2 regions of the Pelorhabdus sp. sgz311002 genome follow, and region 2 is predicted to be linked to the other one. Evidence: riboswitches for the same ligand, from Rfam matches in the RefSeq annotation. Region 2 holds a riboswitch; the other holds the start of a gene.
What was found. Region 2 has a riboswitch for cyclic di-GMP ahead of AC0NJP_RS10785 (methyl-accepting chemotaxis protein). Riboswitches for the same ligand answer to the same signal wherever they lie in the genome.

Region 1 (8,376 bases), on a different contig from region 2:
GTATTGAGATCAATATATCCTGCCCGAATGTCAAACAAGGCGGCATGGCTTTTGGCGTTCAGGAAGAAAGCGCCGCCAGCGTAGTGCGGGCAGTAAAAGCCAATACAGATAAACCGGTCATTACGAAACTCTCGCCGAACGTTACGGATATTGCTTCTATGGCTAAAGCGGTAGAGGAAGCCGGAACGGATGCGATCTCTTTAATTAACACACTTCTGGGCATGGCCATTGATATTCACTCCTGGCGACCCATTCTAGGGAACGGCATGGGAGGTCTATCAGGGCCTGCTGTGAAACCTGTAGCTGTGCGTATGGTTTATCAGGTAGCTCAGGCCGTTTCTGTCCCTGTAATTGGTATGGGAGGCATTATGACAGCAGAAGATGCTGTTGAGTTTTTCCTGGCTGGCGCCAGCGCCGTTGCCGTAGGAACAGCGAATTTTATGAATCCTTCTGCTATGGTTGATGTGGCGGCAGGGCTTGACGATTATTTGGCGAAACGGGGCATTTCCCATATTAGCGAGATTGTTGGTAAGGTGAAATTTGGATAAGGAGAACAGGTATGAGTGCGAAAAGTAATTCACGCTGTATCGTTGCTTTAGATGTAAATACGCTTGAGGAAGCAAAACAGATTGTTGACGAACTAGGCGATTCTGTCAGCTTTTATAAAGTAGGCATGCAGTTTTACTATAGTCAAGGCAATGAGGTATTGCGTTATCTGCAATCCAAAAACAAATCGATTTTTTTAGATTTGAAGCTTCATGATATTCCTAATACTGTGGCAAAAAGTGCGGCAGCGCTTTCGAAGTTAGGCGTTTCGCTAATGACACTTCATTCTCTTGGCGGCTTTGCTATGATGCAGGCCGCCGCTCAAGCTGTGAAGGAAAGTGCTGCGGCGGAAAATCGTGAGGTCCCCAAACTTTTAGCTGTTACTATATTAACAAGTATGGACGAGGTAGCTTTGAAGCAAGTGGGCTGCCCGCTTGCGATTGGTGAAGAAGTTTTAACGTTAGCTAAGCTAGCTAAATCGGCGGGGATGGACGGCGTTGTCGCTTCGCCTCATGAAGCCGCGATGATTCGAAAAGCCTGCGGCGACGACTTCTTGATCGTCACGCCGGGAATTCGACCAGCCGGAGCAGCATTGCAAGATCAAAGTCGCGCCAGTACGCCAGCAGCGGCTCTTACGGCAGGGGCAACGCATTTAGTTATTGGGCGGCCTATTACGCAGGCGGCCGACAAGAACTTGGCCGTAGAAAAAATACTAGCAGAAATGGAGACGGTATGATGACTGAAGCAGAAGTAAAAGAGTTATTTATACAAACTGGGGCGATTTTAGAAGGCCATTTTCTATTGACCTCTGGCCGTCATAGTATGATGTATGTTGAGAAATTTCAGGTACTGCAGCAGCCGAAACATACCGAAACGTTATGCAAAGCTTTAGCTGAAAAATTTCGTGATGCTAAGATTGACGTAGTTATCGGACCGATGACTGGCGGTATTCTTTTGGCTCATGAAGTGGCTAAAGAGCTTGGTACAAGAGCGCTCTTTACGGAAAGGGAAAACGGCAAAATGGCACTGCGGCGCGGTTTTTACGTCGATCCCGGTGAACGCGTTCTCGTCGTGGAAGATATCGTTACAACAGGTGGCTCGGTGCAGGAAGTGATTGACACAATTAAACCAACAGGCGGAATTATTGCTGGGGTGGGGATTCTTGTGGATCGCAGCGGTGGTAAAGCTTCCTTTGAAGCGCCGACTGAGGCGTTGTTGCATCTTGATGTGGCGTCTTTTGCACCAGAAGAATGTCCCGCTTGCAAAGCCGGAACTCCTATTACCAAACGGGGCAGTCGGAAAATTTAAGTAAACTATTTAAGAAGTCCTGAATTGACAGTTATTAGCATGTTATGATATAAATAAAGATAATGAATATGGCAAACTTATCGAAAGATAAGGACGCAAAGCTATGGGTCTAAAGACAGGATGTCTATGATTGCCAGGTTGCTCCCTGTATAGATAGACCAGGTGTCAGGCCTGGTCTTTTATTTTTTTGAGAGCGCGAGGTAGGAGGATTTTTTGTGAAGAAAAATGATTCTGAGTCGGTAGGAAAGGCGCAAGAAAAGATTTTGTTTGCCGAAATAGAAGCGCAGATTCAAAAATATCAGGTTCTCGCAGAAAAGACAGGAGATATTATTTTATTTATAGCTTTAGAAGGGCAAATTCTAGCAGGTAATGATGCTGCGCTTCGTGTCTATGGCTACTCAGCGGAAGAACTCACAGCTTTAACGATTTTTGATGTGCGGGAAGACGGTACGGAAGCAGCTCTAATTTTAGAACAGATGAAATTAGCCGGAGCCGCCGGCGTTTGTTTTGAAGCAAAGCATAAGCGGAAAAATGGTACGGTTTTTTACGTGCAGGTTCAATCGCAACGAAGCATTGTAGCTGGGGTGCCTGTTTTATTGAGTATTATCCGTGATATTAGTCATCGCAAGCAGATGGAAGAAAGACTATGGCATTTGGCCCACTATGATTATCTTACAGATATTCCAAACCGCTACTATTTAGAAGAACATTTGAAAAAGACAGGCACAAATGGTTGTGTGGCGCAAAAAAGCGCGTTACTGCTACTTGATTTTGATAATTTTAATCTTGTCAATAATTCGTATGGCCATAAGGCGGGTGACCGTTTATTGCAACAGGCTGTAAAATTATTGAAGCGCAACCTGCGTAAAGGTGATTTTTTAGCCCGTTTAGGCGGCGATGAGTTTTTAATTTTTCTGTATGAGACTACCTTGGAAAAGGCGAACTGCATGGCTACAAGGCTCTTAAAAACATTAGAAAAAGAAAACTTTTATGTCGATGCCAGCAAAATTCCTCTTCGCGTTACGGCAAGTATTGGTATTGTCTATATTGATGAAGCGGTTGAAGTAAAACGTATTTTTTCTTATGTAGATGCCGCGGTTCATCAGGCTAAGGAAGCCGGAAAAAACCGGGTTATGCTTATCAGTGATATTGATGACCGTCGTCGTATTTTTGAAATGAATCGCAAAGTGGCTTTAATTTATCAGGCATTACGACGTGATCAGTTTAAACTAGTGTTTCAGCCTATTTATCAGTCAGGCAAGGGCATTATTCATTATGAGGCGCTGATCCGGCTAATAGATGGTGACCATATTATTTCACCAGTTGACTTTATTCCTGTGGCGGAAAAGAGTGGTCTCATAGCCTCTATTGATCGCTGGGTGATATCGAAAACACTTTCGGTACTTGAAAATCAGCCGCAGTTAAGAATTTTTGTGAACTTATCAGGTTTTACCCTGAGTGATGAAGGGCTCTTAAGCTGGATTGAACGCTCTATACTAGAAAGCGGCATAGAGCCAAATCGACTTGGTTTTGAGATTACAGAAAGTGCGACAATCAAGGATTTATCAATAGTAGAAAAATGGATTAATGGTTTAAAGAAGCTCGGCTGTCATTTTGCTCTAGATGATTTTGGTGTCGGTTTCTCTTCTTTTTCTCACTTAGGAAAGCTGCCAGTTGACTATTTGAAAATTGATGGATCCTTTGTAAGAAACCTAGAGAATAATCCCAAGCAACAGGCTCTTGTACAAGCGATGAATGCGGTAGCCCATACGTTGGGAAAGAAAACGATTGCTGAGTTTGTCGAAAATGATGCCATTTGGCATATTTTAAAGAAATTAGAAGTTGATTGTGGGCAAGGTTATTATTTAGGGAGACCTGCATCTTTAGAGGAAGTTCTTGTCTCCAAGCAGTTTTGTCAAAGCTGCTGCTAAGGTAAATGCGAGAAGAAAAAGTACTAGTAAAAAGTTCTTGCCAAAGTATATATAATATGTTATTATATAAAAGCTGGTTCGGCCCGGTAGTTTAGTTGGTTAGAATGCCGCCCTGTCACGGCGGAGGTCGTGGGTTCAAGTCCCATCCGGGTCGCCATATTGCGGAAGTAGCTCAGTGGTAGAGCATCGCCTTGCCAAGGCGAGGGTCGCGAGTTCGAATCTCGTTTTCCGCTCCAATTTCATAGGGGTATAGCTCAATTGGTAGAGTAGTGGTCTCCAAAACCATTGGTTGAGGGTTCAAGTCCTTCTGCCCCTGCCAGAAACTCAAAAGAGATGCATTTTATGCATCTCTTTTTTATACGAAAATTTAAAAATAAGGAATATATTTAGTCGTAATAATTTTTACAGTGCAAGAATCGGTTAAAAATGTTATAATTATTCTATAATTTGTAAAATTACAAAACGCTTTTGCAACTGAGTTGATGAGGGGGAGACAGAATGGATGTAAAAGACATTAAAGTCATTGGGAACCTAGGTACTGGAACCATGGGTTTTGGTACAGCTTTGGCCTTTGCCATGGCCGGCTATGAAGTAAAAATGTATGGTCGGTCTGAAAGCAGTATTGAGCGCGGCGTTAACAGTATCAAAGGCGCCTTAAAAACTTATGTCGCTAATGGCTTGGTAAAAGAGGATGATGTAGCATCTATTTTAGCGCGTGTAGAAGGTGTAACAACACTGGAAGCCGTTGCTGAAAAGGCTGATTTCATTATTGAATCTGTTGCCGAAGAACTGGCTATTAAACAGGAAATTTGGGGTAAGCTTGATAAACTTTGCGCGCCTCATACCATTTTTGCCACAAATACGTCTGGCTTGAGTCCTACTGCGATTGCTGAACCATTGCAGCGCAAAGATAAATTCGTCGTAGCTCATTTCTGGAATCCGCCTCATCTAGTTCCACTTGTCGAAGTTGTTCCAGGTAAAGGAACTTCTGAGGAAACCGTACAAATCACTTGGAAGCTCATGGAACTCATTCAGAAAAAACCTGTTGCCTTAAAACGGGAAGCTCTTGGTTTTATCGGTAACAGACTACAGCTGGCTTTGCTGCGAGAAGCTTTGTATATTGTAGAATCGGGCATTGCTACGCCAGAAGCGGTTGATACAACCATGAAATATAGTCTTGGCCGTCGTTTAGCTACAACAGGTCCTTTGGAAAGCGCTGATTTAGGCGGACTTGACATTTTTAATAATATTTCCAGCTATTTGTTAGCTGATTTATGCAATGAGACAACAGGCTCAAAATTATTGCAGGAAGCTGTGGCTGCAGGAAAACTAGGCGCCAAAACTGGTACAGGTCTTTATGACTGGACGCCTGAGTCGTTAGAAAAAATTAAAAGCTTTAGAGAAACTATTTTAATCGATTGGCTGAAACGCGATCAGATCAAAGACTAATGATGTGATAAACAGAAGATGGTTAGCGTAGAATAATACAAAGAGCTATAAGCGAAATGAGATATTTTCGCTCTAGCTCTTTTTTGTTTGGCCTCTTAGTATTTTGGGTTTACTATTATGTTCCCTTGGGATGTGGTAGAGTATGTCGGTTTACTTTAACGACTTCTTCCTTTAGGAGGAGCCAAATTTTTTTAAAGAGTTCCTGATAGTGAGTCGAGGTGCGAAGATCTGAAATTTCCCGTGGTCTAGGCAGATCAACAGGAATGATCGTTTTAATGGTGCCGGGATGAGCCGACATGAGAACGACTCGATCCCCTAATACCAGGGCTTCGTCAATACTGTGGGTAATGAAAACAGTCGTTTTTTGATATTGATTCCAGATTTTTAAAAGTTCTTGTTGTAAAATCAGGCGGTTTTGTTCGTCAAGGGCGCCGAAGGGTTCATCCATCAATAGAATCTCTGGATCATTGGCAAAAGCTCTTGCCACACTTACGCGCTGTTTCATTCCGCCGGAAAGCTGATGTGGATAGACTGAGGAAAAATCTTGTAGTCCTATCATAGAAATGTAGCGGTCGGCGATTTCATAGCGGTCTTTTTTCTTCATGCCGCGCAGACGCAGACCATATGAAACATTTTCAATCACAGTCATCCAGGGAAAAATAGATTGTTCTTGAAACACCATAGAGGTAAGTGGTTGGTGAAGATTTTGGTGTAAGATTTTTATTTTACCACTGCTCTGCCGATCTAGATTTGCTAGAATACGTAATAATGTGGTTTTGCCGCAGCCACTCGGTCCGACAATCACGACAAACTCTCCCTGATTTACGACGAGATTAATTTTGCTTAAGGCGGTAATCGAGCCAGTTGGTGTTGCGAACCTTTTTTCCATGTCTTGAAGGATGATGCAAGGTTTGTTTTTGTTCAAGGGCGAGACCTCCTAGTAATCCTGTTTTTTCCAGGGGAGGACGATTTTTTCGACTCCGTCGAGCACGAGGGAAAAAATATAACCAAGAATCGAGAGCGTGATGAGCGCGACAAACATGGTTTCAATATCAAACATGTCGTAAGAACGCCAGATCATCCAGCCGACACCGGCTTTTGCAGCCGACATTTCAGCAGCTACGATGAGGATCAGAGCCATGCCCATACCTAACTTTAATCCAGCAAAAATCATAGGTAAAGCACCGGGAAGTGCAACGGTAAGGTAAAAGTCTTTTCGATTGGCGCCAAAATTTTTCGCCACATCCAAATAAATCTTGTCAATGTTTACAACACCTGCCAAGGTATTGATGACAACAAGATAAAATACGCCAATCGCTATGGTGAAAACCTTCGACGTTTCGTCAATGCCGAATACAAGGAGAATCAGCGGCATTACGGCAAGTTTCGGTATGGGGTAAGTTGCAGCAATGAGCGGTTCAATGAGAGTGCGAATGACCGGGGACAGTCCCATGCTGATGCCAAGTAGAATTCCTGGCAAAGATCCTAATAGAAAGCCGAGGAGAACTCTTTGGACGCTGATAAGTGTATTATAAGCAAGTTCACCTGAGTAAAGCAGCGGCAAAAAGGTACTAGCAATGAGCGTGGGCGAAGAATAAAGGCGAATGTCTATGAAGCCAGTGCGAGCTAAGATTTCCCAGAAAAGTAGGAGCGTTAAAGGGGAGAGTAAGGGGAGAAGGTGAAGAATTTGAGCTCTTTGCAGCTTCATCATTAATTTCCTCCTGGCTGGTAATCTCCCAGTTTACTTATAGCAAAATCAACATAACGATTATCTACAACATCAGAAGTGGCAAGGCTTTTTATCAATTGATGTTCTTGATACCAAGCAAGATCCAGATCTATGCCGTGGAGACGGACATAGCCGTTGGGATTCAGACCTGTAGGAAACATTTTTTCGTATAACAGTGGATCTTTTATAACAGAATATTTACAAAGGATGGAAACGATATCTGCTTTGTTTTTATTGTAGAAAAAAGCATCGTTATAATCACGGAGCGCTTTTACATAGGCTGTCATAAAGCGATTGGCTACATCAGGCTGTTTGGTTAAACTGGCGCCAAACACGAGAAGCGCTGTTTGCGCGTCTGGATCATATTCTGAGGGATCCTTCCAAGGGTCAATGAGGTCTTTAGCTATGCCTTGAGCAATAAATGGCTCAATGACCATAGCGCCATCAATGCTTTTGTTGGCCAGGGAAACAAGCATATCGCTGAAAGAGCGGATAACTTCGATCTGAACATCTTTTTCGGTTAAGCCGCCTTTCTGTAATACTCGGTCTAAGGAAATTTCATCAAGTGAAGCTGTGCCGACAATGGCGAGCTTTTTACCGCGCAGATCTTGATAATTTTGAATACTGTTTGCTAAATCTTTGCGTATTACGAGCCGATAATAACCTTTGCCAGGGACATTAATGCCTTTATCAGCTACAATTTTTACCGGGATATCCCGCGACATGGCGTTGAAGAGGCCTGAGGCGCTTACGGTTGCACCTACATCTAGTTGTCCTGCTGCTAATTGGTTGATCATTTCCTGACCAGAATTAAATTGAACCGCTTCGATGGTAATGCCGACATCTTGATAGTAGCCTTTGGCCATACCAATTAAAATACCAGCATCAGATATGACCTGTTTCATGCCTACCTTTACTGTTGCCTGCGACGAAAGCGGCGACAAGGTCGGCGCCCAGGCGGGCGGTGGCGCCTCGCTTGTTTTCGTAGTCTGAGTTCCTTGATTCAGACCACAGGCGGACAGCAGAAATACTAGTGTAACCAAGGTGAGTAAACGAAAGCTTTTTAGGTAATTCATCCTATATCCTCCCGCTATAATTCATTCGATGTATTACTATGCAAAGCTAAGGAGATTGGTGACGTTATAGCAGGTTTTTGGCAAGTTTGTGAAGAATACATTAACGATGATTCAATTTAGAAGGTTTTAAAGCTATCTTACAATAAAATGAGGCTAGAATTTATGTCAATTCAAGAAGAACTAGAGGCTTGGACGTATCCGGAAAAACTGCCGCAAAATTTGCTGGGGTTTGAGCTGAGTACGCTACGTGAAACGAGTGGGACGCAGACCATTTTGTTTAATTATGAGTTTTCCGCTAAAAGACGCCGATTTATTGCTTTCTATGATGAAGCGACGA
Region 2 (8,376 bases):
CGCAACTGGGAGCGAAGGTGCTGCTCCTGGAAAGAGCAGCACTTGGCGGCGTTTGCTTAAACCGCGGCTGTATTCCTACGAAAACGCTGCTAAAAAGCGCTGAAAAGTGGCGCGACCTAAAGCGGCTGAATGAATTTGGCATACAGATTGATGGAGCTTCGTTTCAGTACAGCAGTGTGCGCGAACGAATGCTGCAAGTTACTGCGACGATGCGAAAAGGCATAGAACAGCTCATGGGGAGTAATCACATTACCGTGAAACGAGGTATAGCCAGTTTGTGCGGTATACAGCAAATTAAGCTTCAAACAGAACAAGGCGATGAACTGTATACTGCGGAAAAAATTATTATAGCTACAGGCTCTGAAACGGTAAAATTGCCGGTGGCTGGCGGTGACTTGCCTGGCGTGATTGATAGCGACGCCTTGCTAAACTTGCCAGAACTGCCAAAGCGGCTTGCCATTGTCGGAGCAGGCGCTGTGGGCGTAGAATTTGCTGCCATTTTACAGACCTTTGGCTGTGAAGTGACACTAATTGAAATGGCATCGACGATTTTGCCAAATGTAGATAGCGATATCGTAAAGCGCATGGCTGTGATGCTGCGAAAACAGGGAATTAAGCTGTTGACAAAGCGGACAGTCACGAATGTTGCGGCAGGGACACCCACTAATGGTAATACTTCAGAGCTAGTAGTTACCCTGGCTAACGGCGATCTAATGGAAACCATTACGGTGGATAAAGTTCTCGTTTCTATTGGTCGTAAGCCTCTTGCTCATGATTTGGCCTTAGAGACTGCCGGCGTTGCTTATTCAACTAAGGGGATTGTAGTTAATGAGAAACTTGAGACGAATATAGCGGGGATTTACGCTATTGGTGATGTTACCGGAAAGTATATGTGGGCTCATGCGGCTTCCGCGGCAGGAATGATCGCTGCCGAAAACGCCTGCGGACAAAATCATACTGTAGACTATGCGGCTGTACCTAGCTGTATTTATACCACGCCGGAAGCGGCGATGGTTGGTATTACTGAAGAGACGCTAAAAGCAGGCGGCAAAGAATATAATGTAGGTAAATTCAATTTTGCTGCCAATGGGAAAGCGGTTTCTATGGGTGAAACAGATGGTTTTGTCAAGATGCTATCGGACAAGAAAACTGATAAGCTACTTGGCATGCACATCTTAGGTCCTCATGCGAGTGACCTCATTATGGAAGGCGTTCTAGCTATGCAAAATGGCTTAACTGTGCAAGCTGTTGCACAAACGATTCACCCACACCCTGGGTTAGCTGAGGCGATCATGGAATGCGCTCATGGCATTGGCGGTGTGATGATTCATCAGGCGCCGATTCAGAGAAAATAAGGAAACGAAAATAATAATAAAAAAATAAAAGAAGCGCTTTGTCAAACCTGAAAATCAAAGTACAGGTTTTGGCAAAGCGCTTCTTTATTGTAGAATCGTCATATAAACGGGAATGGCAAAGACGGCTAACAGCGTAGTTAATGTAATAAGAATAGACGCATACTCACTATCGGCTTCATAGACCTTGGCAAGAACTGCGGTTTGGGTCATAGCAGGTAAGGCCGATTGAATGACAAATACCTTTTTCATGAGTTCAGGAATCGGGAAGAATGAAGCTACAAATAAAACAAGAAATGGTGAAATTAGAAAACGCCCAGTTAATACAAAGAAAATATCTTTGCTCAGCTTCAGTTGACTTCGCTTTACGCCATACATAGAGATCCCAATAAATAACATAGATAAAGGGGTTGTCATACCACCAAGATATTTGCAGGTATTCATCAGAAAATCGGGCAAGTGAACATCTAAGAGAATTAGTAGTACCGCTAGGGAGAATCCCATAAACGGCGGGGAACAAACTCGCTTTAAGCTAGCAAGGCTAATGAGTTTTGCTGGAGCTTGTTTGCCATCTAAGCTAATCGAGTAGTTGCCAATGGTCCAAAAGAGAAAAGCATTGGCCAGAAAATAAACAAGAACATAAGGCAGGCTTTTTTCACCGAAGAGCGCTAAATTGACTGGTACGCCAACGAATACAGAGCTAGAGCAAAAGAAGGCGGAACGAAATGTACCTTGGTGGTTTTTTGGCACATTGATGATTTTAGAAATGAGAATACTGACCAAAAATCCTAGCAGCATTGATAGAATCGGTACGATAATTCCCGAAAAGAGCGGAATAAAATGATCTTTATCAAAGGTGCTGAGCAGGTTCCACAACATGTATGTCGGCAAGGCAACATAATTAACTAGGCGGGGAACTAAGGGGACGCTTTCCCCTCTAAACCAGCCGCCTTTTGTCAGAAAATAACCAAGTGAGACCATAATTACTATGGTCATTAAACTAGTAATTGCTTGAAAAAAGGCCATGAAATTTCCTCCTGCGAGCGAAACAAGACTATTCGTTGTTCTTGTTGGCTAAATTATGTATTATTATAACAAAGATGATATTTTATGAATAATAGGTAAAAACTGTTTGTTCTATAGGAAAAAACAATAAAAGAGGCTAACGAAGTGGATATAAAACAATTAACATACTTTCGGACTATTGTGGAAGAAGGTAATGTAACTGGAGCTGCGAAGCGGTTATTTATGGCTCAGCCTTCGCTGAGTCAGCAGCTAAAGCTGTTAGAAAGCGAGCTTGGCGTTCATTTGATTGAGCGGGGAAATCGACGAATTCGATTGACTGAAGCTGGTCGGATTCTTTATGAAAGAACAGGTATGATTCTTGATTTAATTCAAACCACAGTTCAAGAAGTGCAGGAAGCTCAGGCGGGCCAGCGCGGTACGTTAGCGATTGGTACTATCGCTTCTTCTGGTGTAACGTTGTTGCCAGGCATAATCCGCGATTTCCATGAACAATATCCGGAAATCCAATTTCAATTACGCGAGGGCGATACGCAGGAAATTTTAGAACTCTTACAAAATAAACGGATTGAAATCGGGATTGTGCGCTCTGGCTTTGATCCGGCTTTTTATCATTTTCTCGATCTGCCCTCTGAGCCAATGCTTGTTGCCATGAGCGAAAGGTGGCAAGGAGAGAGGGGGAGGGGGGCGATCGCATTAGCGGATTTGAAAAATAAGCCGCTTTTATTACATAAAAGCAATGAAATGATGATTAAAAAATGTTGCAAAATGGTTGGTTTTGATCCTTTTATTTGCTGTAGTGGCGACGATATACGGACACTTCTCGTATTAGCGAATGAGGGGATTGGTTTAGCCGTTGTGCCGCGTTCGGTACTTGGACTGATTCCTAGCCAGCATTTGCTTTATCGTGAGCTAGAAAATTCTCCATTAGAAATTAAAAAAGCGATTGTTTGGCTTAGACATAGACGATTATCGACGGCAGCGACACGGTTTCTACAAATTTTGCTTAGTAAAGGGAATGATTTGCCGAAAAATAGCGACAATTAAAGCCGGGAGAGGCATTGCTATTTAATAAGGGAGTGTGTTATACTACAACCAAATATTTTAAATATGGTAAATTTTGTGAAGTGACAGGGGGATTTTTAGCATGTGCCCATTTAAAAGCAACTGCCAAACGTGCGCTGTAAATACGAAGGATTTTAATATTTGCGCTCGTTTTAAAGTAGCTTTTTTAGTCGGTGTTGACAAAGTGCCTGGTGACATGAGGTCCATCGATTATCATCTAGTTGCTAGTCTTTTGGCAAAATAATAGTGATCGTTTTAGCCGCCGAAATATGATTTGGGCGGTTTTTTCTTTGAAAAAGTCATTAAATTAAGCAGGTGAATTTTGATTTTTGTGGAAAATTTAGAAAATAGAATGGATAAGGAGCTGGTTAGATGAATAATTTTCAGTTTCAAAACCCAACTAAGATTCTTTTTGGCAAAAATCAGGTGAAACGTCTGCCGAAAGAAATACCGGCAGGATCAAAAGTCCTTTTAATTTATGGCGGCGGCAGTGTAAAAAAGACGGGTGTTCTTGATGCAGTGAAAGCTGCATTAAAGGAGTTCGAAATTGGTGAATTCGGCGGTATTGAACCGAATCCGGCCTATGAAACACTGATTCAGGCAGTAGAAAAGATTAGAAAAGAAAAGTATGATTTTTTACTGGCAATTGGCGGCGGTTCGGTTATGGACGGTACGAAATTTATTGCAGCAGCTGTTCCTTTTACACAAGAGGATCCGTGGAATATTGTAGCGAAAGGTTTGGCCATTCACGAGGCTGTTCCGTTTGGAACGATTGTTACCTTGCCTGCTACAGGATCAGAAATGAATCCGACAGGTGTTATCAGTCGAAAAGAATGGAAAGATAAACTGGCGTTTTCTAATCCACTGTTGTTTCCGAAATTTTCAATTCTTGATCCCGAGTACACTTATACACTGCCAATGAAACAGGTTGGCAACGGTGTTGTTGATGCCTTCATTCATGTGATGGAACAATATATGACCTATCCCGTACAAGCCAAGGTGCAGGATCGTTTTTCGGAAGGTTTGCTGCTTACCCTAATCGAAGAAGGGCCAAAAGCTATTGCGAAGACGGACGATTATGATGTACGAGCAAACTGGATGTTTAGTGCTACCTTGGCGCTAAATGGATTGATCGGTCAAGGCGTTCCGCAGGATTGGGCCACCCACATGATCGGCCACGAAATTACAGCGCTTTACGGATTGGATCATGCCCAAACGTTGGCGATCGTATTACCAGCGCTGCTGACTGTCCGAAAAGAGCAGAAGCGTGATAAGCTGCTTCAATATGCAGACCGAATTTGGTCATTAGGGAATTTGCCGGAAGAGGAACGGATTGAGCAAGCGATTGCAAAAACGCGTGAATTCTTTGTTGCGATGGGCGTGCCAACACATCTTTCTGAATATCACTTAGGCGCTGATGCTGTTGAAGAAGTGGTTAAGAGTTTAGAAAAACACGGCATGGTAAAATTAGGGGAAAATGCTGATATTACACCAGCGGAAGTTAGAAAAATCTTGCTGGCTGCTTTATAAAGTATAAGGGATCTAGCTGCAAATCAGCAGCTTAGATCCCTTTTTGATAAATGAAAATGAATTAGTATTCCACATTGTGAAATTTATTATTAGAACTGTGGAAATATTCTTGTAAAAACAAAAAATGAAATATATAATAAAATTATAAAATTCGTGAAATAAAGTTTTATAATATGGAATTTTAAAAAGGGGGTTGTAATAGACGAATAAGAAGTTTCAGCAAAATAAATGTGGGATTGCTGCAAAAACAGTCTTTTTGTGTAATGTAAACCGGTACACTAATGAATTTTAAGTTATTAAATAGCGAGAAAGAGATTTTGGCGATGAATTTTTATATTATTAATAGATTCATGAATTAATACGCAATTTAATGACAGAAGGGAAGGCTAGAATATGCAAATTAAACAGAAAATTGATAAAATTCCTGGCGGTCTCATGTTAGTTCCATTGTTTTTAGGAGCTCTGTGTCACACTTTTGCTCCTTGGTCAGGCAAGTATTTCGGATCGTTTACCAATGGCTTGATTACAGGAACTGTACCAATTTTAGCTGTTTGGTTTTTCTGTATGGGGGCAGCGATTGATGTTCGCGCTACTGGAATTGTACTGAAAAAATCAGGTACTTTAGTGATAACAAAAATTGCTGTTGCTTGGGTTGTCGCCTTAGTAACGGCGAGTATTCTTCCTGGTAATGGGATTCAAAATGGTTTTTTTGCCGGACTTTCTACGATAGCTATTATTGCAGCTATGGATATGACGAATGGCGGTCTTTACGCTTCGATTATGCAGCAATATGGTACTCAGGAAGAAGCGGGAGCTTTTGTATTGATGTCCATTGAATCAGGTCCGCTCGTTACCATGTTGATCTTAGGTGGAGCCGGTATTGCCTCCTTTGAACCACACTTGTTTGTCGGTGCGGTTTTACCCTTCCTCGTTGGTTTTGCTTTAGGGAATCTCGACCACGAACTGCGTGAATTTTTTGGCAAGGCGACACATACAATGATTCCTTTTTTTGCCTTTGCGCTAGGAAATACAATTGATTTAAGTGTGATTCTAAAAACAGGTTTACTTGGTATTTTACTTGGTGTTGGTGTTATTATTATTACAGGAATTCCGCTTATGCTTGCTGATAAATTTATTGGCGGCGGCAATGGAACGGCAGGGATTGCTGCTTCTAGTACGGCTGGCGCCGCTGTAACGAATCCTATTATTATTGCTGGCATGAATCCGGCGTTTGAACCTGTTGCCCAGGCAGCAACGGCGCTTGTCGCCACATCTGTTATTGTAACATCTGTTTTAGTGCCGATAATTACTGCTTGGTGGAGTAATTATGCCAAACGCAGAAAAGGCGATACTTTAGTAGAAAAAACCAGCTATTAACGAGGCCCTCTTTGCATTATTGAAGCAAGTTTTTCTGCTTCGATAATGCTCTTTTTCATTTATTGACAAATTTCCAAATATACTGTAATCTTTTAACTGTTATAGGAAAAGATATTGATTCACCATTGGGCAAACTTGTTGAAAAACAAGGACGCAAAGCCACTGGGTCTAAAGACGAAGGTCCATGATCGCCAGGTTGCTAGTTGGTTATTTTGTATCTCCATCGTCAGATTCGCAGCAGGCAGTCTGACGTTTTTTATTGTTTTTTTACATTTTATAATATAGAGGGGGATGAATTTTTTGGCAGTGATACAAGCGGGAAAGCAGAATATTGGCATGAAAATTGGAATTGGTTTTTTGGTTATGATCGTATTGATTCTGGTTTTGGGAATTGGTTTTTATCATGAATCAGGTAAGAATGCTAGCGCGATTAGTACTATTGGCAGCTCTAATACAAGAGCTTTAACAGCTGCTAAGGCCGAGAATGTTTATACAGGCGCTGTTTTGGAAATTCGTCGATTTATTGCTGATGGTGATGATAAATACCGTCAGGGGTTTATTGGGAAAATGGATACAGTGGTTGAATTAGAACAACAACTATTAGCGAAAGCGAGTTCGTCTGATAAAGCAGAGGTTGAAAAGCTAGTTAACAATACGAACACGTACTATTCTGGGGTTAAAGAGCGATTGATTCCTCGCTTAGTGGAGGCGCAGCAAGCCAAAAAAGCGGGAAACGGCGCCCTGCAGGCTAAAGCTGAAGCCGAAGCGGCGGCAGTAACCAAAGAATTAACGCCCTTTGCGCAGCAATTACAGGCCGCGTTGGCTGCGATTGAAGCCAATGAAGCAAAAGTGGTAACTGATATCGTAGCAGACTCTGCTCAAAATGCGGCCCGCGTTCAGTTCTTTTCTCTGGCTGTTATGGTACTGATTCTTGCTGTCAGTGTTTTGCTTAGTTTTGTGTTAACTCGGATGGTTGTGAAGCCTTTGCAGGTAATGACACAAGCGCTTGATCAAATGGCTAGTGGTGATTATTCGGTGCAATTGCCGCCTGCCTTTGTCAATCGCGGCGATGAATTTGGTCAAGTTGCGATGTCATTGGCGCATCTCAGGGAGAGTATGCGTGAACTCATTGGTTCGGTAGCCAAACAGTCAGAGCAAGTGGCGGCGTCATCAGAAGAGTTAACGGCAAGTGCTGATCAGTCAGCGCGGGCCTCAACGCAGGTTGCAACTGTGGTTACGGAGATTGCCGAGGGCGCTTTAGCGCAGGCGAAAGCCGTTGATGCAGCTGCCGCAACGGTAGAAGAAATGTCGCAGGGAATGGGTAAGATATCGGCTAACGCACTGGCTGTTAGCCAGGTGGCGGAAGCCGCGGCGAAAGCTTCTTTTTCTGGTACGGCCCGTGTGCAAAAAGCAAATGAGCAGATGGCTCATATTGAAAAAACTGTCGTGGAATCGGCGCAAGTTGTTGCTAATTTAGGGGCAAGATCCAAAGAAATCGGGCAAATTGTAGAAACTATTTCCGGCATTTCCGGGCAAACTAACTTGCTAGCCCTCAATGCTGCTATTGAAGCGGCTCGCGCAGGAGAACAAGGCAAAGGTTTTGCTGTCGTAGCGGAAGAAGTGCGAAAATTAGCGGAACAGTCCCAAGATGCGGCTAAACAGATCGAAGTTTTGATTCGTGACATTCAAGTCGATACGGATGCCGCTGTAGCTGCAATGGAAACAGGCACAAAGGAAGTGAAAACCGGTACTGCTGTTGTCGAAGAAGCAGGTGGTGTTTTTGGGGAAATCAAGGAACTGGTTAGTGATGTGACAGAAAAAGTGCAAGGTATTTCCCAGGCAATTGATTTAATGGCAGGCAATGGCAAAACTGTTGCTGCCTCAGTACAGCAAATTGATCAGGTAAGTCGCGAAACAGCTGGTAGAACTCAGACTGTTTCAGCTGCTACAGAAGAACAATCGGCTTCGATGGAAGAGATTGCTGCCTCAAGTCAGGAACTGGCGCGCATGGCGGAAGTACTTCAATCAG

Region 1: another riboswitch for cyclic di-GMP. It lies ahead of AC0NJP_RS15195 (putative bifunctional diguanylate cyclase/phosphodiesterase); the one in region 2 lies ahead of AC0NJP_RS10785 (methyl-accepting chemotaxis protein).

Annotation. Positions count from the first base shown of each region.
Region 1 is NZ_JBWBCL010000012.1:39,521-47,896, forward strand. Features, by position in the region: gene AC0NJP_RS15180 (dihydroorotate dehydrogenase) at 1-548, shown strand, start outside; gene pyrF (orotidine-5'-phosphate decarboxylase) at 560-1,282, shown strand; gene pyrE (orotate phosphoribosyltransferase) at 1,282-1,854, shown strand; cyclic di-GMP riboswitch class I at 1,915-2,000, shown strand; gene AC0NJP_RS15195 (putative bifunctional diguanylate cyclase/phosphodiesterase) at 2,070-3,785, shown strand; tRNA gene AC0NJP_RS15200 (tRNA-Asp) at 3,866-3,942, shown strand; tRNA gene AC0NJP_RS15205 (tRNA-Gly) at 3,947-4,021, shown strand; tRNA gene AC0NJP_RS15210 (tRNA-Trp) at 4,029-4,104, shown strand; gene AC0NJP_RS15215 (3-hydroxyacyl-CoA dehydrogenase family protein) at 4,284-5,234, shown strand; gene AC0NJP_RS15220 (ABC transporter ATP-binding protein) at 5,350-6,159, opposite strand; gene AC0NJP_RS15225 (ABC transporter permease) at 6,172-6,945, opposite strand; gene AC0NJP_RS15230 (ABC transporter substrate-binding protein) at 6,945-8,039, opposite strand; gene AC0NJP_RS15235 (hypothetical protein) at 8,202-8,376, shown strand, end outside.
Region 2 is NZ_JBWBCL010000006.1:65,774-74,149, reverse strand. Features, by position in the region: gene lpdA (dihydrolipoyl dehydrogenase) at 1-1,355, shown strand, start outside; gene AC0NJP_RS10810 (AEC family transporter) at 1,440-2,378, opposite strand; gene AC0NJP_RS10805 (LysR family transcriptional regulator) at 2,523-3,422, shown strand; gene AC0NJP_RS10800 (hypothetical protein) at 3,523-3,684, shown strand; gene AC0NJP_RS10795 (iron-containing alcohol dehydrogenase) at 3,813-4,970, shown strand; gene kdgT (2-keto-3-deoxygluconate transporter) at 5,364-6,347, shown strand; cyclic di-GMP riboswitch class I at 6,466-6,551, shown strand; gene AC0NJP_RS10785 (methyl-accepting chemotaxis protein) at 6,654-8,376, shown strand, end outside.